2 regions of the Streptomyces sp. V3I7 genome follow, and region 2 is predicted to be linked to the other one. Evidence: predicted binding sites of a transcription regulator. Region 2 holds the regulator's gene; the other holds the start of a gene.
The links. The regulator HspR, encoded in region 2, represses chaperone genes until heat shock. The targets are predictions, from matches to a motif close to TTGAGNNNNNNNNNCTCAA.

Region 1 (10,013 bases), 1.0 Mb from region 2:
CGTGAAGTCCTCGCCCGTGGCGCGGTCGATGAGGACCGCGTGGCGCTGGCCGAAGGTGCCGCGCTGGGAGTCCTGGCCCGCCAGGCGGACCGGGGTGCCCTCGAGGAGCAGCGAACCGATGGCCAGGGTCTCGCCCATGCCCCAGTCGATCGTGCCGTCCTCGACCATCGCCGCCCGGCGCTGCAGCTGCGGCAGCAGACGCGGGTGGACGGTGATGTTGTCGGGGATGTTGACCTGCGACTCGGCGATCCGCTTGACGGTCTCCGAGGAGATCGCGGTCGGGACCGCGACCGGGAAGCCGTCCTGCGGCGCCTGGGACTCGCCCTGCGGCGACTGGGCCGTGGCCTCGCGGACCTCGGTGAAGACCTTCTCCAGCTGGCCCTGGTAGTCCTGCAGCGCCTGCTCGGCCTCTTCCAGGGTGATGTCGCCGCGACCGATCAGGGACTCGGTGTAGAGCTTGCGCACCGAGCGCTTCTTGTCGATCAGGTCGTACATCAGCGGCTGGGTGAAGGCCGGGTTGTCCGACTCGTTGTGACCGCGGCGGCGGTAGCAGATGAGGTCGATCACCACGTCCTTGTTGAACGCCTGGCGGAACTCGAAGGCCAGACGGGCAACCCGCACGACGGCCTCGGGGTCGTCGCCGTTCACGTGGAAGATCGGGGCCTCGATCATGCGGGCCACGTCCGTCGCGTACATGGAGGAACGCGAGGACTCGGGGGCCGCGGTGAAGCCGACCTGGTTGTTGATGACGATGTGGACCGTGCCGCCGGTGCGGTAGCCGCGCAGCTGCGACATGTTCAGGGTCTCGGCCACCACGCCCTGGCCAGCGAAGGCCGCGTCGCCGTGGATCGCCACCGGCAGGACGGTGAAGTCCGTGCCGCCCTTGTTGATGATGTCCTGCTTGGCGCGGGCGACGCCCTCCAGGACCGGGTCCACCGCCTCCAAGTGCGAGGGGTTGGCGACCAGGGAGACCGCGATCTGCTCGCCGTCCAGGCCCGTGAAGGTGCCCTCGGCGCCCAGGTGGTACTTCACGTCGCCGGAGCCGTGCATCGACTTCGGGTCGAGGTTGCCCTCGAACTCGCGGAAGATCTGCGCGTACGACTTGCCGACGATGTTGGCCAGGACGTTCAGGCGGCCGCGGTGGGCCATTCCGATGACGACCTCGTCCAGACGGGACTCGGCGGCGCTGTCGATGACCGCGTCCAGCAGCGGGATGACGGACTCGCCGCCCTCCAGCGAGAAGCGCTTCTGGCCGACGTACTTCGTCTGCAGGAAGGTCTCGAAGGCCTCGGCCGAGTTCAGGCGGCGCAGGATGCGCAGCTGCTCCTCGCGCTCCGGCTTGGTGTGCGGGCGCTCGACGCGGTCCTGGATCCACTTGCGCTGCTTGGGGTCCTGGATGTGCATGAACTCGATGCCGGTGGTGCGGCAGTACGAGTCGCGCAGCACGCCGAGGATGTCGCGCAGCTTCATCATCGACTTGCCGGCGAAGCCGCCGACGGCGAACTCGCGCTCCAGGTCCCACAGGGTGAGGCCGTGCTCGGTGATGTCCAGGTCGGGGTGCTTGCGCTGCTGGTACTCCAGCGGGTCGGTGTCGGCCATGACGTGGCCGCGGACCCGGTAGGAGTGGATCAGCTCGAAGACGCGGGCGGCCTTCGTGACGTCGTCGTCGTGGCTGGCGTCGATGTCCTTGAGCCAGCGGACCGGCTCGTAGGGGATGCGGAGCGCCTCGAAGATCTCGTCGTAGAAGCCGTTCTCGCCGAGGAGGAGGTTCGCGACCTGGCGCAGGAACTCGCCGGAGGCGGCGCCCTGGATGACCCGGTGGTCGTAGGTCGACGTGAGCGTCATGACCTTGGAGACACCGAGCTTGTTCAGGGTGTCCTGGCTGGTGCCCTGGAACTCCGCGGGGTAGTCCATGGAGCCGACGCCCATGATGACCGACTGGCCGGGCATCAGACGCGGGACCGAGTGGACGGTGCCGAGGCCGCCGGGGTTGGTCAGGGAGACCGTGACACCGGTGAAGTCGTCCATCGTCAGCTTGCCGTCGCGGGCGCGGCGGACGATGTCCTCGTAGGCCTGCCAGAACTCGAAGAAGTTCAGCGTCTCGGCCTTCTTGATCGCCGCGACGACCAGCTGGCGGTCGCCGTTGGGCTTGACCAGGTCGATGGCGAGACCGAGGTTGACGTGCGGCGGCTTGACGAGGGTGGGCTTCCCGTCCTTCTCGCCGAACGACCAGTTCATCGCCGGCATGGCCTTGATGGCCTGCACCATCGCGAAGCCGATCAGGTGCGTGAAGGAGATCTTCCCGCCCCGGGCGCGCTTCAGGTGGTTGTTGATGACGATGCGGTTGTCGAACAGCAGCTTCACCGGGACCGCGCGGACCGAGGTGGCGGTCGGCAGCTCCAGCGAGGCGTTCATGTTCTTGGCGACCGCGGCGGCGGGACCGCGCAGCGTGATCAGCTCGGGACCCTCTGGCGCCTCGCCCGCGGGCTTCGCCTTCGGCGCGGCGGCGGGCTGGGCGGCCTTCGCCGGGGCGGCGGCCGCGGGCTTCGCGGCGGCGGGCGCCGGGGGCGCGGCCGGGGCAGCGGGCTGTGCGGCGGCGGGAGCCGGCGCCGGAGCCGCCGGGGCGGCCGGAGCGGGCGTGGTGGTGGTCGCTGCGGCCCCCGCGGCCGCAGTACCCGCCGGAGCCTGCGAGGCGGCGGCCCCCGGCTTGTAGTCGGCGAAGAAGTCCCACCAGGCACGGTCTACCGAATTCGGGTCCTGGAGGTACTGCTGATAGATCTCGTCGACGAGCCACTCATTGGGACCGAACGCAGCAGCGGGGTTCTTCCCCGCTTGATCGTCGGTCGAGATGCTCGATGCGTTACTCGGGGACTGTGGCGACACGGCGGCAACCGCCCTCTTCCGCTTCACAAGGTGATGGACAGCGGGAATAAAGGCTACGCCTCCCCGGGCGAGAAGGTCAGGTCGGGCTGGTCCTTCGTCGCGCAAGTCACATCGGAAAGTGTGTTTCGAGGGTGAATTTGGCGGGAAACAAGCGGGGTTAGCCTACGGCGGGGGTACGGCGATCAGCGCTCAGGGACCCTGCTGACGTGCGAGGTCGCCGCTCGAAGGGGGCTCGTACCTGCTCACACGTGTCCAGCTGCGGGGACGTTCGTGGATCTTGTCACTCCGGGGTCGAACTGTACGTCAACCCGATGCGGACAGATCTCCCGGAAGGCTGATGAAGATCCGGCAGCCGCGCTCGGATTCGGCCACGCCGATCCGGCCACCGTGCAGATCCACGGCCCAGCGGGCGATGGCGAGGCCGAGTCCGGTGCCGCCGTCGCTGCCGGGCCCGTGCGGACGGCTGACGGCGCCCCGGTTGAACCGCTCGAAGACGTGGCGCCACTCCGACTTCGGGATGCCCGGACCCTCGTCCAGGACCTCCAGCTCCAGCGACTCCGGCTGCTGCCCGCGCCGCGCCCGCACCGTGACGCGGCCGTGCGGCGGGCTGTGCTTGACCGCGTTGTCGATCAGGTTGGCGACGACCTGGTGGATGCGCTCGGGGTCCGCGTGCGCGGTCAGCTCCGGCGGGGACACGTCGAGGTGCAGATGGACGTCGGTGCGCTGGTGGCTCCCGGAGCCGGAGGCGATGCCCGCGCGCGCGGAGGCGACCATGTTGGCCTCCTTGAGCACGCCCGAGAGGTACGGCCACACCTCGAAGCGCCGCTTGCGCAGCGGGACGACGCCGTTGTCCAGCCGTGACAGGTCCAGCAGCGTCTCCACCAGCCGGCCGAGCCGCTCGGTCTGCTTCAGGGCCGTGCGCATCGTCTCGGGATCCGCCTCGGCGATGCCGTCGACGACGTTCTCCAGGACCGCGCGCAGGCCCGCGATGGGGGTGCGCAGCTCGTGCGAGACGTTGGCGACGAGCTCCTTGCGCTGGAGGTCCTGCGCCTCCAGCTCGTCGGCCATCGCGTTGATCGTCTGGGCCAGGTCGCCCAGCTCGTCCCGGCGGTTCTCCCGCACCCGGCGGGTGTAGTCGCCCTGCGAGATGGACCGGGCAACCGCGTTCATGTCGTCCAGCGGCGCGGTGAGCGAGTGCGCCACGAACTGTGTGATCAGCAGCGTGGCGATCATCGAGAAGACGGTGATGAAACGGATCTCCGTCTTGGTGGTCACCGCGATCATCGACAGACCTGTGGTGATCAGCACCGAGATGACCACCAGTCCGCCGAGCTTGGTCTTGATCGAGAACGGGCGTACGCCGCCCCAGGGCTCCCTGGGGCTCCTCCGTGGGGCCGGCCGCCCGCCGCTCATGGCGTCGGGGTCTCCAGCGCGTACCCGACGCCGTGCACCGTGCGGATCCGCTCGGCGCCGATCTTCCGGCGCAGGGCCTTGATGTGGCTGTCGACGGTCCGGGTGCCGGAGGCGTCCGCCCAGTCCCACACCTCGGCGAGCAGCTGCTCACGGGAGAGCACCGCGCGCGGGGTGTTGGCCAGGCAGACCAGCAGGTCGAACTCGGTCGGGGTGAGGTGGACGTCCTCGCTGCGCACGCGCACCCGGCGCTGCGCGTGGTCGATCTCCAGCTCGCCGAGGCGCAGGATGCCCGAGCGCGGCGTGGCGGCGGCGAGCGCGGCGCGCTCCACCCGGCGCAGCAGCACGTGGACGCGCGCGGCCAGTTCGCGCATCGAGAACGGCTTGGTCATGTAGTCGTCGGCGCCGACGCCGAGACCCACGAGCATGTCCGTCTCGTCGTCGCGGGCGGTGAGCATCATCACCGGCACCGGGCGCTGGGCCTGCACGCGGCGGCAGACCTCCAGGCCGTCGAAGCCCGGCAGCATGATGTCGAGGATCAGCAGGTCAGGCTGCCAGGCCTCGGCGGTGTCGACGGCGGCCGGTCCGTCGCCCGCGGTTTGCACGAGGAATCCCTCGGCGCGCAGCCGGGCCGCGATGGCGTCGACGATCGTCGCGTCGTCCTCGACCACCAGGACTCGGCGCTGCGCGCCCTGGGTGGCCGCCGCCGTGCCGTTGTGCGAGGTGTGTGTCTGCTCCATCGCCCGCCCCTGAAGTGTGCTTTCCGGAATCCGTGGGGTGATCCCATGTCTGCGTTTGACGCTTGAATGATCTGCGTCAGGGCAGCACATTACGGGGACAGGCCGGGCCGTCGCTATCCAGGTCGTACGGCGAGGTGCACGGCGTCCGGAACTCCCCGGGCAACGGGGACCTCTTTGGTACGCACCTGCCGGAACCCGGCATTCCGCAAGGTTTCCTCAAACCCGGAGGAGGGCTGCGCCGACCATACGGCAAGCACTCCGCCGGGCCTCAACGCCCTTGCGCAGCCTGCCAGTCCGGCCGGGGAGTAGAGGCCGCCGTTGTCCTCGGTGACAGTCCAGCCCGGACCGTTGTCGATGTCCAAGCACAGTGCGTCGAATGTGGCACATCTCTCATTGACGTACGTCAGGAGGTCGCTCTCGACGATCTTCGTCCGCGGGTCGGCCAGCGCGGCCGCGGTCACGGCGGACAGCGGGCCCTCGCGGTGCCAGCCGATCACGGCCGGCTCGCGCTCGACGACCGTGATCCGGCCCCAGCGGGGATCCGCCGCCGCGTGTGCGAGTGAGAACCCCACGCCCAGGCCGCCGATCAGCACGTCCGGTTCCGCCCGCCCGTCCAGCGCGTCGTACGCCGCGTCGACGAGCAGCCGCTCCGAGCGGCCGTCGGAGGTGTCCATCAGGAAGCAGCCGTTGGCGATGATCTGGAGAAGGTCGCCGTGCCTGCGCAGGACCACTTCGCCGTACGGGCCCTCGCGGCGGTCCAGGACATGGGGGGTGTCGTGCGCGGCGGTCATGGCCCCATCATCCCCGAACGGGGCTTGGCGGGCAGGGGAATTACGGAGGACCGCGGCGCGTAGACGTGGAGGAGAGCGCGCGCCGGACAGGTTCACCCGACCGAGGCCGGTCCGGAGGCCGGTCCGAGGTCTTCGGAGTCGATCGCTCAGAGCGAACAGCCCCTGGGGAACAATGGACGACTCACGTGCATTGAGTCCATGTAACTCAAGTTGATTGCTCTAGGGGAGATCATGGCTGCTGAGTCCACGGCGTCCACGCCGCTCACCCTGCCCGTGCTGCCGCTCGACGGCGAGGTCGTGCTGCCCGGCATGGTGGTCCCGCTCGACCTGAACGACCCGGACGTACGGGCCGCGGTGGAGGCCGCCCAGGCCGCCGCCCGCTCCGCGCCCGGCAAGCCCCGGGTCCTGCTCGTGCCGCGCATCGACGGGACGTACGCGAGCACCGGTGTGCTCGGCACGGTGGAGCAGGTGGGCCGGCTGGCCGACGGCGACCCGGGCGCGCTGATCCGCGGCCGCGACCGGGTGCGCATCGGCGCAGGTACCACGGGCCCGGGCGCCGCGCTGTGGGTCGAGGGCACCCGCGTCGACGAGCAACTGCCCGACCCCCTGCCCGGTCATGTCACCGAACTCGTCAAGGAGTACAAGGCGCTCGCCACCAGCTGGCTGCGCAAGCGCGGCGCCTGGCAGGTCGTCGACCGCGTCCAGGGCATCGACGACGTCTCCGCGCTCGCCGACAACTCCGGTTACTCACCCTTCCTGACCCTGCAGCAGAAGGTCGAGCTGCTGGAGACCGCCGACCCGGTGGCCCGGCTCAAGCTCGCCACGCAGCGGCTGCGCGACCACCTCGCCGAGCAGGACGTGGCCGAGTCCATCGCCAAGGACGTCCAGGAGGGCGTCGACAAGCAGCAGCGCGAGTTCCTGCTGCGGCGCCAGCTGGAGGCCGTCCGCAAGGAACTGCGGGAGCTGAACGGCGAGGACGGCAAGGATCCTGCCGAGGAGTCCGACGACTACCGCGCCCGCGTCGAGGCCGCCGACCTGCCGGAGAAGGTCCGCGAGGCCGCCCTCAAGGAGGTCGACAAGCTGGAGCGCGCCAGCGACCAGTCGCCCGAGGGCTCCTGGATCCGCACCTGGCTCGACACGGTCCTCGAACTGCCCTGGAACGAACGGACCGAGGACGCCTACGACATCCAGGGCGCCCAGGCCGTGCTCGACGCCGAGCACGCCGGACTGGACGACGTCAAGGAGCGGATCACCGAGTACCTGGCGGTGCGCAAGCGGCGCAGCGACCGGGGTCTCGGTGTGGTCGGCGGGCGGCGCGGCGGTGCCGTGCTCGCCCTGGTCGGGCCGCCCGGCGTCGGCAAGACCTCGCTGGGCGAATCGGTGGCCCACGCCATGGGCCGCAAGTTCGTCCGCGTCGCCCTCGGCGGTGTGCGCGACGAGGCCGAGATCCGCGGCCACCGGCGTACCTACGTCGGCGCCCTGCCCGGCCGCATCGTGCGTGCCGTCAAGGAGGCCGGGTCCATGAACCCGGTGGTCCTGCTGGACGAGATCGACAAGGTCGGCTCCGACTTCCGCGGCGACCCGGCGGCGGCCCTGCTGGAGGTCCTCGACCCCGCGCAGAACCACACCTTCCGGGACCACTACCTGGAGGTGGAACTGGACCTGTCCGACGTCGTCTTCCTGGCGACGGCCAACGTCCTGGAGGCCATCCCGGAGGCCCTGCTCGACCGCATGGAGCTGGTCCGCCTGGACGGCTACACCGAGGACGAGAAGGTCGTCATCGCCCGTGACCACCTGCTGCCGCGCCAGCTGGAGCGGGCGGGCCTGGACACCGGCGAGGTCACGCTCGACGAGAGCGCGCTGCGCAAGCTGGCCGGCGAGTACACGCGCGAGGCGGGCGTGCGCACCCTGGAGCGCTCGATCGCGCGGCTGCTGCGCAAGGTCGCGGCCCAGCACGAACTGGGCGAGCGCGAGCTGCCGTTCACCGTGCGGGACGAGGACCTGCGCGGTCTGATCGGCCGGCCGCACCATGTGCCCGAGTCCGCCCAGGACCCGGCCGAGCGCCGTACGGCGGTCCCGGGTGTGGCGACCGGCCTCGCGGTGACCGGCGCGGGCGGTGACGTCCTCTACGTCGAGGCGTCACTGGCCGACCCGGAGACGGGGGCGTCGGGCCTGACCCTCACCGGTCAACTGGGCGACGTGATGAAGGAGTCGGCGCAGATCGCGCTGAGCTTCCTGCGCAGCCGCGGCGCCGAACTGGAGCTGCCGGTGGCCGATCTGAAGGACCGGGGCGTGCACATCCACTTCCCGGCGGGCGCGGTGCCGAAGGACGGGCCGAGCGCGGGCATCACGATGACGACGGCCCTCGCCTCCCTGCTCTCCGGCCGCGCGGTGCGCACGGACGTGGCGATGACCGGCGAGGTCTCGCTCACCGGCCGGGTGCTGCCGATCGGCGGCGTGAAGCAGAAGCTGCTCGCCGCACACCGGGCCGGGGTGACGACCGTCGTCATCCCCAAGCGCAACGAGCCCGACCTGGACGACGTCCCGGCTGAGGTACTGGACAAGCTCGACGTCCACACGGTCACGGACGTACGCGAGGTCCTCGAACTGGCCCTGTCGGCGGCCGTGCAGGACGCCGCGGAGGTTCCGGCGGCGGCGTGACGGACGCGGCCGGACGGATCGAAGGCCCGGGTCCCGTGAGGGAGGCCCGGGCCTTCGCCGTACCGGTGGCACCTGGCGCGCGTCAGCCGTTGGCGAGGGCCACGACGCGGTCCAGAGCTCCGTTGAACTTGTCGTGATCACCAACCGTCGGGCCGGTCGAGGTGTACTGCCACATGGTGTAGTACCCCCAGCCCGCCGGCAGCGTCCCCGGATCCGTCGCATACCGCGCGATCCACAGCGGGTTGTTGGCAGCGAAGCCGCCGTAGTTGCCGGTGCACTGGGTCCACCAGCTGGTGGCCGTGTAGATGACGGCCCAGCGGCCGGTGCGGGCGTGGTACTGGTTGATGAAGTCGGCGATCCAGCTGACCATCCCGCTCTGGGTCTTGCCGTAGCAGGCGGCGCCGTAGGGGTTCCACTCGATGTCGAGCACGCCCGGCAGGGTCTTGCCGTCCTGGGACCAGCCGCCGCCGTGGTCGACGAAGTAGTTGGCCTGGGTGGCGCCGGTCGTGGTGTCCGGGGTCGCGAAGTGGTACGCGCCGCGGATCATGCCGACGTTGTAGGACCCGTTGTACTGCTGGGCGAAGTACGGGTTCGTGTAGTACGTGCCTTCGGTCGCCTTGGTGTACGCCCACCGGACCCCGCTGTTCCACAGGGTCGACCAGGCGACGTTGCCCTGGTAGCCGGAGACGTCGACGCCCTCGGTCTGGGTGGCGTCACCGGAGCTGGGCGTGCCGCCCTGGCCGTCGTGGGCGGCGACGCCCATGCCCATGAAGGCGGAGCCGCGGGCGGGGGCGGTCGCCGCGTCGGCGCTGGAGAGGGGAAGGGTGAGGGACAGCGCCGCGAGCAGTCCGGCCACGAGGGCGGTGAGGGCGCGGGGGCGGAGCGAACCAGGTCTGTGCACGGGCATGACGTGCCTCCGAGGTGTTGGTGGGGAGCCGCGGATGACGCACTGGCGTGAGCATGCCATTCAGTGGTGCGGCCTCGACGCTACGCACGTAGACCCGGGCTGGGAAGAGGGGCAGGAGGCTGCCGTTGGTCTACTCCTGCGAAATACTTACGGAGCTGCGGCAATGGCGTCGTTTGGCAGAAACTTTCAGGACCGCGAAACCGATCAGGGGTGCTGACGTGCACGAGAAGGCAAACGGCGACGGACCGCACGTCGCCGGAGGGGTGGCGCCGAGTGGTGCAGACCAGGAGTTCCTGGATCTGGAGCGCGAGTTGACGGTGCTGCTGCGGCGGGCCCGGGCCAGCCAGGGGGAGATGGCCCGCGAGGTCCACCCCGATCTGGAGCCCGCCGCCTACGGCCTCCTCGTGCGCCTCGACGAACACGGCAGCCAGCGTGCCACCGAACTCGCCTGCTACATCGGCGTCGGCAAGGCCACCATGTCCCGCCAGCTGCGCGCCCTGGAGGAACTCGGCCTGGTCGCCCGCGAACCGGACCCCGCCGACGGCCGGGCCTGGCTGGTCACCCTGACCGACGAGGGCCGCGGCCGGGTCGGCAGCGTCCGCGACGCCCGCCGCGCCCGCT
Region 2 (10,013 bases):
ACGCCCGCCTACCGGTCCGGCGCGTCCACCAACACCTCGTTCTTCGACAACCGGTTCATACGCGTCGACCCCATCCCGTAGACCCGCACCGCGACTTACCGGCAAGGAACCAGCCCATGGCCACACCGCTGACCGCCGACGCCTTCACCCGCGCCCTGCGCGGTGAAGGCGTCCACTTCGTCGAGCACGGCACCTGGAAGACTCACAACCGCAATCACATGGGCCCCTGGGGCCCCGTTCACGGCGTGATGCTGCACCACACCGCCGGCACCAGCAGCCTCACCCTGTGCCGTGACGGCACCGCGGCGCTGCCCGGCCCGCTGTGCACCGGCCTGATCGCCAAGGACGGCACGGTGCACCTGGTCGGATACGGCCGCACCAACCACGCCGGGTCCGGCTCCACGGCCGTACTCGACGCGGTCGTCGCCGAGCGCACCCCGCCGCCCCCGGGGCCGGACGCCGTCGACGGCAACGCCCGCTTCTACGGCTTCGAGATCGAGAACCTCGGCAACGGCCGCGATCCGTACCCGGCGGCCCAACTCGCCGCCGCGGAGCGGGTGTCGGCGGCCATCTGCCGGGCGCACGGCTGGTCGGCGGCGAGCGTGATCGGCCACAAGGAGTGGACCCGCCGCAAGATCGACCCGTCGTTCTCGATGCCCGGGATGCGCACCCGGATCGAGGCCCGGCTGGGCGTCAAGCCCGTACCCGCGCCGCAGGCGTACGCCCCTTTCCCGGGTGCCGCCTTCTTCGTGCCGGGCCGGCGCAGCGCGCTCGTCACGGCCGTCGGCGAGCGCCTGGTGGCCGAGGGCTGCGGCCGTTACACGGTCGGGCCGGGCCCCGTGTGGGGCGAGGCGGACGTTCTCTCGTACGCGGCCTGGCAGCGCAGGCTCGGATACGTCGGTGCGGCCGCTGATGGCATACCGGGCCGCGCCAGCTGGGACAGGCTGCGCGTCCCTGTCGTGCGCGGCAGCGCGTCGTGACCGCGACGGAGGCGGGTGAAGTGGCCGTGGAATTGGAACGCCTGCGCCGCTCCGTCGACGTCGGCTTCGCCACCACGCGCGGCGACCTCGCCCTTCTCCTGCAACGCGCCGACCAGACCGACAAGACTCTCGGCGTCCACGAGGAACGCCTCGACGCCCTGGAACGCACCCGCTGGCCGCTGCCGTCCCTGGCGGCGGTGACGTCCTGCACGGCACTCGCGATCACGCTGTGGGAGACGGTGGGGCACTGAGAAACACGAAAAGGGGCCGGGAGGTTGAACCTCCCGGCCCCTTTTCGTCGTGCGTGGGCGGATCAGTCCATCAGTCCGCGGACTGCTGCCGCTTCGGCCGCCACACCACCAGCGCGCTGGTCTGCTGGACCTCCTGGTACGGGACCAGGTCGCGCCGGTAGGAGGCGTGGACGGCGGCCTCGCGCTGCTGCATGGCGGCCGCCGCGCCGTCCAGGGCCGCCTCCAGTTCCGTTATGCGGGACTGGAGCGCGACGACCTGGTTCTCCAGTTCGATGATGCGCTTGATGCCGGCCAGGTTGATGCCCTCGTCCTGCGACAACGCCTGCACCTGGCGGAGCAGTTCGATGTCACGGGCCGAGTAGCGCCGACCCCGTCCGGCGGTGCGGTCGGGGGAGACCAGGCCGAGCCGGTCGTACTGGCGCAGCGTCTGCGGGTGGAGGCCGGAGAGCTGGGCCGCCACCGAGATGACGTAGACCGGGGTCTCCTCGGTCAGTTCGTACGGATTGCGTCGACGGCCGTCCATCACGCTCATGCTCCCTTCGCGGCCTCGAACAGCTCCGCCCGCGGGTCCTCGCCCGCGGTCGCCTCGCGATACGCCTCGAGTGCGTCACGAGCCTTCCCCGTCAGGTCCCCCGGGACACTCACCTCGACGGTGACCAGCAGGTCGCCGCGGGTGCCGTCCTTGCGGACCGCGCCCTTGCCCCGCGCCCGCATGGTGCGGCCGTTGGGCGTGCCGGGCGGCAGCTTCAGGGTGACGGAGGGGCCGCCGAGCGTCGGGACGCGCACCTCGCCGCCGAGGGCTGCCTCGGCGAACGTCACCGGGACGGTGACGGTGAGGTTGTCGCCCTTGCGGCCGAAGACCGGGTGGCTGCCGACGTGCACGACGACGTACAGGTCGCCCGCCGGGCCGCCCCGTTCGCCGGGCGCGCCCTTGCCGCGCAGCCGGATCCGCTGCCCGTCCGTCACCCCCGCGGGGATGCGGACCTGCATGGTGCGGGACGACTTGGCGCGGCCGCTGCCCTTGCACTCCGGACAGGGGTGCTCGGCCATGAGACCGCGGCCCTTGCAGTCGGGGCACGGGTCGGTCAGGGAGAAGCCGCCGCCCGAGCCCCGGGCCACCTGCCCGGTGCCGACGCAGGTCGGGCACACGCGCGGCGTGCCGTTCTTGTCGCCGGTGCCCGAACAGGCCTTGCACGGCGCCTGCGAGGACATCCGCAGCGGGACCGTGGCGCCCTCGATGGCTTCGGTGAAGCTCAGCGTGACCTCGGACTCGATGTCCTGGCCGCGCCGGGGCTGCGTCCGCGGACCCGCGCCGGCGCCCCGGTTGAACAGGCCCCCGAGGACGTCGCCGAACCCGCCGCCGAAGCCGCCGCCTCCGGCTCCGCCCTGGGCGCCGCCGAAGAGGTCGCCCAGGTCGAAGTTGAAGTTGCCGCCGGCCGCCCCGCCCGGCCCCGGGCGGAAGCCGCCGTTGCCGAAGAGGGCGCGGGCCTCGTCGTACTCCTTGCGCTTCTTGGGGTCACCGAGCACGTCGTTCGCCTCGGAGATCTCCTTGAAGCGCTCCTCGGCCCGGGCGTTGCCCTTGTTGGCGTCCGGGTGGAACTCGCGGGCGAGCTTCCGGTACGCCTTCTTGATCTCGGCCTCGGTGGCGTCCTTGGGGACGCCGAGGACCTTGTAGAAGTCCTTCTCGATGAAGTCCTTGGTGCTCATCCCCGACGTCCCTCCTTCCTACCGGTGCTTGTCCGAGCGTCTACGTCAGCCCTCGTCCGGGCCACCGCTCTCCTTGTCGTCGGATCCGCCGCTCTCCTCGGTCCCCTCGGCCTTGGCCGCCTGGACCCCGGGCTGGGGCTCGGCGACGGCCACCCGCGCGGGGCGGATGGTGCGCTCGCCGATGCGATACCCGGGCTGAAGAATCGCCACGCACGTCGTCTCGGTGACGTCCGGCGCGTACGAGTGCATCAGGGCCTCGTGGATCGTCGGGTCGAACGGTTCGCCCTCCTTGCCGAACTGCTGCAGCCCCAGCTTCGCCGCGACGGTCTCGGTGGACTCGGCGACGGACTTGAATCCGCCGACGAGCTCGCCGTGCTCCCGCGCGCGGCCGATGTCGTCGAGCACGGGCAGGAGCTCGGTCAGGAGGTTCGCGATGGCGACCTCCTTGACCGCGGCCCGGTCGCGATCGACGCGGCGGCGGTAGTTCTGGTACTCGGCCTGGAGGCGCTGGACGTCCGCGGTGCGCTCGTTGAGCGCCGTGCGCACCTGGTCCAGCTGGGCGACCAGGCCGGCGATCTGGCTGGCGTCCCCGGCCGGGGCCGCCGCCTCCTCCGAAGAGGGGGAGGCGGCCTGCGGCTCGGCGTCCTCAGGGGTGGCGCCGGAGGGGACGTCGGGCTTCTCGTCGAAGCCCGGGGTCTCCTCCGTCACGCGGCACCGTCCTTGCGCTCGTCGTCCACGATCTCGGCGTCCACGACGTCGTCGTCGGCGGCCTTGGCACCACCGGCGGCGGCACCCTCGGGACCGCCCGCGGCCTGGGCGTCGGCGTACATGGCCTGGCCCACCTTCTGGGAGACGGCGGCGACCTTCTCCGTGGCGGTGCGGATCTCGGCGCTGTCCTCGCCCTTGAGCGCGGTCTTCAGCTCCTCGACGGCCGCCTCGACCTCGGTCTTGATCTCGGCCGGGACCTTGTCCTCGTTGTCCTTGAGGAACTTCTCCGTCTGGTAGACGAGCTGCTCGCCCTGGTTGCGGGTCTCGGCGACCTCGCGGCGGCGGTGGTCCTCCTCCGCGTACTGCTCGGCCTCCTGGCGCATCCGGTCGACCTCGTCCTTCGGTAGCGAGGAGCCGCCGGTGACGGTCATCTTCTGCTCCTTGCCCGTGCCGAGGTCCTTCGCGGTCACGTGCATGATGCCGTTGGCGTCGATGTCGAAGGAGACCTCGATCTGCGGGACGCCACGCGGGGCCGGCGGCAGACCGGTCAGCTCGAACATCCCGAGCTTCTTGTTGTACGCCGCGATCTCGCGCTCGCCCTGGTAGACCTGGATCTGCACGGAGGGCTGGTTGTCCTCGGCGGTGGTGAAGATCTCGGACCGCTTGGTCGGGATCGTCGTGTTCCGCTCGATGAGCTTGGTCATGATGCCGCCCTTGGTCTCGATACCGAGGGACAGCGGGGTGACGTCGAGGAGCAGGACGTCCTTGACCTCACCCTTGAGGACACCGGCCTGGAGCGAGGCGCCGATGGCGACGACCTCGTCCGGGTTCACACCCTTGTTGGCCTCCTTGCCGCCGGTCAGCTCCTTGACGAGCTCGGCGACGGCGGGCATACGGGTGGAGCCACCGACGAGAACGACGTGGTCGATCTCGGAGAGGCTGATGCCGGCGTCCTTGATGACGTTGTGGAACGGCGTCTTGCAGCGCTCCAGCAGGTCGGCGGTCAGCTGCTGGAACTGGGCGCGCGTGAGCTTCTCGTCCAGGTGCAGCGGGCCCTCGGCGGAGGCCGTGATGTAGGGCAGGTTGATCGAGGTCTCGGAGGACGAGGACAGCTCGATCTTGGCCTTCTCGGCGGCCTCGCGGAGGCGCTGGAGGGCCATCTTGTCCTTGGACAGGTCCACGCCGTGGCCGGACTGGAACTGCTTGACCAGGTAGTCGACGACGCGCTGGTCCCAGTCGTCACCACCGAGGTGGTTGTCACCGTTGGTGGCCTTCACCTCGACGACGCCGTCGCCGATCTCCAGCAGCGAGACGTCGAAGGTACCGCCACCGAGGTCGAAGACGAGGATGATCTGCTCGTCCTTGTCGAGGCCGTACGCCAGCGCGGCGGCCGTCGGCTCGTTGACGATGCGCAGGACGTTCAGACCCGCGATCTCGCCGGCCTCCTTGGTGGCCTGACGCTCGGAGTCGTTGAAGTACGCCGGGACGGTGATGACCGCGTCGGTGACCTTCTCGCCCAGGTAGGACTCGGCGTCGCGCTTCAGCTTCTGGAGGATGAAGGCGGAGATCTGCTGGGGGTTGAAGTCCTTCCCGTCCAGGTTGATCTTCCAGTCCGTGCCCATGTGGCGCTTGACGGAGCGGATGGTCCGGTCCACGTTGGTGACCGCCTGGCGCTTGGCGACCTCGCCGACGAGCACCTCGCCGTTCTTCGCGAAGGCGACGACGGACGGCGTGGTCCGGGCACCCTCGGCGTTGGTGATGACGGTGGGCTCGCCGCCCTCCAGAACGCTCACGACGGAGTTCGTCGTGCCCAGGTCGATGCCGACCGCACGTGCCATGGTGATTTCCTCCAGCTGACTTGAGTGGAACGGACTCAAGTGTGGCATGAGGATCACCACCGGTCAACAGACTTGAGTGAAGAAGACTCAAGTCTTATCCGTTCCTTACGCGCAACCGCCCTCCGGCCTGCACGGATGCGATCCGACGTCCCCGCGCGCGGGGCACGTCCACACGCCGGACTCCGCGCCGGACGTCGCGCCGCGGCCCGTACACCGGCACCCGCAGCAGAAGCAGGACGACGACGAGCGTGCCGGCGCCGACCCAGTACAGCGCCGCCCCTCCGGCCCACCCGGTGTGCGCGAGCACCGCGACCAGCACGGTGGAGAAGGAGCCGAGACCCAGCAGGACGGCGGCGCCCTGCGGGGTGAGCCCCAGTCGGCGCAGCCGGTGCGCGAGGTGGTCGGGCCCGCCGCGCAGCAGCAGCGGGCGCCGGGCGATCAGCCGCGAGAGGACCACGAGCAGGACGTCGGCGCTCGCGACGGCGGTGAGCGCGAACAGCACGCCCGCGCCGGCCCCGATCCCGTACCCGGCCCGGGTGAACACGGCGGCGGAGGCGAGCAGGAAGCCGGTGAACAGCGATCCGCAGGCGCCGAGACCCACGCGCGCGGGATGCCAGTTGTGCATGAGGAAGCCGGTGAGGGCGGCGGCGAACACGCTGAGCAGGACGGCGAGTCCGTCCATCACCTCCGCGGCGGCGCAGAGCGCGACCCCGAAGGCGGTGACGACCCCGACGGTCCCCGCGAGACCGTCGGCGTGGTCGAGCGCCCGGAAGGCGAGGGCGGTGAGGACGATCCAGCCGACGGCGAGGATCCCGGCGGCCACGCCCGTCTCCTCATACGGCACGACGCAGGCCGCCGCGACGGCCGTACCGGCGACGAGCACCCGCGCGCGCAGCCGCCACACGTCGGCGACCAGTCCGAGCGCGGCGACCGCGCAGCCCGCGACGAGCAGCCGGCCGACCCCGTCGCCGAGCGGGGCGACCTGCGTCCACTCGCCCACTGCGGCGACGAGGCCGGTGGCGAGGACGACGGCCGCGCCGCCGAGCAGCGGCAGGGGCCGTCGGCACTGCCGGTCGGTGATCCCGGCGCGCAGGGCGGGCACGCGCAGCAGTACCGCGAGCACGGCGGCGAGGAGGAGGGCGGCGGTGGCGGCGATGATCCCGTAGAGCACGGCTCTAAATTAGGGGTGAAAAGTGCAATTCGGGATGAATAACACGATCGGATTGCCTGCCGATCCGGCAGACCGCCCAGCGACCCAGATCACCCCGTGCCTGACTACAGTGCGAGAGGAGATACGGGTAGTCTCAGACGGACTGCATAAGTTACCGCTTAGTAATTTCGAGGGAGACCTCGAAACGACCCTCGCAGGCCCGAGGAGCCCCCATGCAACTCGCCGCGATCATCGTGTCGCTGGTCCTGACCGTGGTCGGCGTCGCGCTGCTCGCCCGCGCCATCGGCCAGTTCGTCCGGTATTTCAAGTTGGGCCAGCCCGTCCCCGCGGGCAGCCGGACCGACGACCCCTACCAGCGCAGCGTGACGCTGGTGAAGGAGTTCCTCGGTCACACCCGGATGAACCGGTGGGGCATCGTGGGCTTCGCTCACTGGTTCGTGGCGATCGGCTTCCTGACGCTGCCGCCGACCCTGGCCCAGGCGTTCGGCCAGCTGTTCAAGGCCGACTGGGTGCTGCCGGTGATCGGCAGCTTCCTGCCGTTCGAGATGTACATCGAGTTCATCGGCGTGATGACCGTTCTCGGTATCGCCGTGCTCATCGCCATCCGGCTGCTGAACCTGCCCTCGCGTCCGGGCCGCAAGTCCCGCTTCGCCGGCTCCAAGGCCGGGCAGGCGTACTTCGTCGAGTACGTCATCCTCACCATCGGCCTGGCGATCTACACGCTGCGCGGCCTCGAGGGCGCCCTGCACCACGTCGACCACTACGAGGCCGGCTACTTCGCCTCGTACCCGCTGGTCCTGGCCTTCAAGAGCCTCGGCGTCACGACGCTGCAGAACCTGGTCTACCTGACCGCGATGATCAAGATCGGGACGTCGTTCGTCTGGATGATCGTCGTCTCGCTGAACACCAACATGGGTGTGGCCTGGCACCGTTTCCTGGCCTTCCCCAACATCTGGTTCAAGCGGGAGGCCACCGGCGGTACGGCGCTCGGCGCCCTCCAGCCGATGACGTCCGGCGGCAAGCCGATCGACTTCACCGACCCGGGCGAGGACGACGTCTTCGGCGTCTCCCAGGTCGAGCAGTTCTCCTGGAAGGGCCTGCTCGACTTCTCCACCTGCACCGAGTGCGGCCGCTGCCAGTCGCAGTGCCCCGCGTGGAACACCGGCAAGCCGCTCTCCCCCAAGCTCCTCATCATGTCGCTGCGCGACCACGCGCACGCCAAGGCGCCGTACCTGCTCGCGGGCGGCGGCAAGGACATGGAGGGCGAGGAGAAGGCGTCCGCCGATGCTTTGAAGGATGTCCCGGCGTCCGCGCTGGCCGAGGCCGAGCGCCCGCTCATCGGCACCGCCGAGGCTGCGTCCGACAGCGGCTTCGCCGCGGGCGGCGTCATCGACCCGGACGTCCTGTGGTCCTGCACCACCTGCGGCGCCTGCGTCGAGCAGTGCCCGGTCGACATCGAGCACGTCGACCACATCGTCGACATGCGCCGCTACCAGGTGATGATCGAGTCCGCGTTCCCGTCCGAGGCGGGCACGATGCTCAAGAACCTGGAGAAGAAGGGCAACCCCTGGGGCCTGGCGAAGAAGCAGCGCCTGGAGTGGACCAAGGAGGTCGACTTCGAGATCCCGGTCGTCGGCAAGGACATCGAGGACCTGTCCGAGGTCGAGTACCTGTACTGGGTCGGCTGCGCCGGCGCCCTGGAGGACCGCGCCAAGAAGACCACCAAGGCCTTCGCGGAGCTGCTGCACATCGCGGGCGTCAAGTTCGCGATCATGGGCGGCGACGAGAAGTGCACCGGTGACTCCGCCCGCCGCCTCGGCAACGAGCCCCTGTTCCAGGAGCTCGGCATGGAGAACGTGGCCTCGCTGAACATGGCGTTCGGCGAGGACGACGAGGACGAGTCGACCAGGAAGCCGAAGTCGGCGAAGAAGATCGTCGCCACCTGCCCGCACTGCCTCAACACGCTCGGCAACGAGTACCCGCAGCTCGGCGGCGACTATGAGGTCATCCACCACACCCAGCTGCTCCAGCACCTGGTCGACGAGGGCAAGCTGATCCCCGTCACCCCGGTCGAGGGCATCATCACCTACCACGACCCCTGCTACCTGGGCCGCCACAACAAGATCTACACGCCCCCGCGCGAGATCATCGCCAGCGTCCCGGGCCTCAGGAACGAGGAGATGCACCGCCACAAGGAGCGCGGCTTCTGCTGCGGCGCCGGTGGTGCCCGGATGTGGATGGAAGAGCGCATCGGCAAGCGCATCAACAACGAGCGCGTCGACGAGGCTCTTTCGCTGAACCCGGACATCGTCTCCACCGCCTGCCCGTTCTGCCTCGTCATGCTGACCGACTCGGTCAACGGCAAGAAAAACGACGGCAAGGCCAAGGAGTCGATCCAGGTCGTGGACGTCGCCCAGCTCCTGCTGGCCTCCGTGAAGACCCCGGCCACCGACGACGGGGACGACGAGCCCCCGGCGGACGACGCGGCGGCGGAGAACACCCCGGAGCCGGAGCCGGTGAAGTAACGACCGGCCCCCGACAGGCCGACGGCGCCCCCTGCTCTCGTACGAGGCAGGGGGCGCCGTCGTGTGTGCGCCGGGGCGGCGTCAGGCGTTCTCGCGTGGCGTCAGCCTTCTCGGGTGGCGTCAGGCGTTCTTCGGGGCGGCCTGCTGGACCACGTCGAAGGACCACAGAGTGGAGCCGCTGGCGGCGGGCTTGGGCCGCTCGCCGCCCTCCGCGCCGCCCTGGTGCGCGGCCTTCATCGGGCCCTCCATCCAGGCCTGGAACGACTCCTCGTCCCGCCAGCGGGTGTAGACGAGGTACTGGTCGGTGCCCTCGACCGGCCGCAGCAGCTCGAACCACTCGAAGCCGTCGGAGTTCTCCACGGCGTGCGCCCGCGAGGCGAAGCGCTTCTCCAGCGTCTCCCGCTGCTCGGCGGGCACGGTCAGTACGTTGATCTTGACTACGCTCATGGGCCCATCCTGCCCGGTGCCCCCACCCGCCGGGCTCACCCACCCCCCGAAGCGCACCCGGCGCGCCGATACAACCCTTTCCGCGCATGCGGTGTTGAACATGGCGCCGGACAAGGAACGGGACCTTTCCGGACACCTGAGGCACCTCGGGCCCCCGCGCCCCGCGCCTCGCACCCCCGCGCTTCCCGAGCCGACCCGGCCGCGGCCGCTCATGCGCCCGACGGCCCGGTGGGCCAGGAGGGTCGGGGCACCCCTCCCGATACTGCCCCGGGTTCCGCCCTCCCGGAACCCGGGGGCGTTCCCGTGCCTCAGTGCGTCCGCAGGTGGCGTATGAGAAGGGCTAGTTGAGGCGGGGTTGTGCGGAGGACGGTGGCGGGTCGGTCGCT

Region 1: lon (endopeptidase La) is a predicted target of HspR. The motif match lies at 6,015-6,033, and genes of this name have one in related genera.

The regions. Positions count from the first base shown of each region.
Region 1 covers NZ_JAUSZK010000001.1:4,546,338-4,556,350, forward strand. Annotated here, with positions in the region: gene QFZ74_RS21375 (multifunctional oxoglutarate decarboxylase/oxoglutarate dehydrogenase thiamine pyrophosphate-binding subunit/dihydrolipoyllysine-residue succinyltransferase subunit) at 1-2,883, opposite strand, end outside; gene QFZ74_RS21380 (cell wall metabolism sensor histidine kinase WalK) at 3,187-4,296, opposite strand; gene QFZ74_RS21385 (response regulator transcription factor) at 4,293-5,033, opposite strand; gene QFZ74_RS21390 (spermidine synthase) at 5,147-5,824, opposite strand; gene lon (endopeptidase La) at 6,056-8,485, shown strand; gene QFZ74_RS21400 (lysozyme) at 8,568-9,392, opposite strand; gene QFZ74_RS21405 (MarR family winged helix-turn-helix transcriptional regulator) at 9,611-10,013, shown strand, end outside.
Region 2 covers NZ_JAUSZK010000001.1:3,522,306-3,532,318, reverse strand. Annotated here, with positions in the region: gene QFZ74_RS16420 (hypothetical protein) at 1-81, shown strand, start outside; gene QFZ74_RS16415 (peptidoglycan-binding protein) at 117-980, shown strand; gene QFZ74_RS16410 (hypothetical protein) at 1,001-1,231, shown strand; gene QFZ74_RS16405 (heat shock protein transcriptional repressor HspR) at 1,302-1,754, opposite strand; gene dnaJ (molecular chaperone DnaJ) at 1,760-2,938, opposite strand; gene grpE (nucleotide exchange factor GrpE) at 2,984-3,646, opposite strand; gene dnaK (molecular chaperone DnaK) at 3,643-5,484, opposite strand; gene QFZ74_RS16385 (MraY family glycosyltransferase) at 5,579-6,655, opposite strand; gene QFZ74_RS16380 (heterodisulfide reductase-related iron-sulfur binding cluster) at 6,868-9,180, shown strand; gene QFZ74_RS16375 (antibiotic biosynthesis monooxygenase) at 9,301-9,627, opposite strand; gene QFZ74_RS16370 (DUF397 domain-containing protein) at 9,936-10,013, opposite strand, start outside.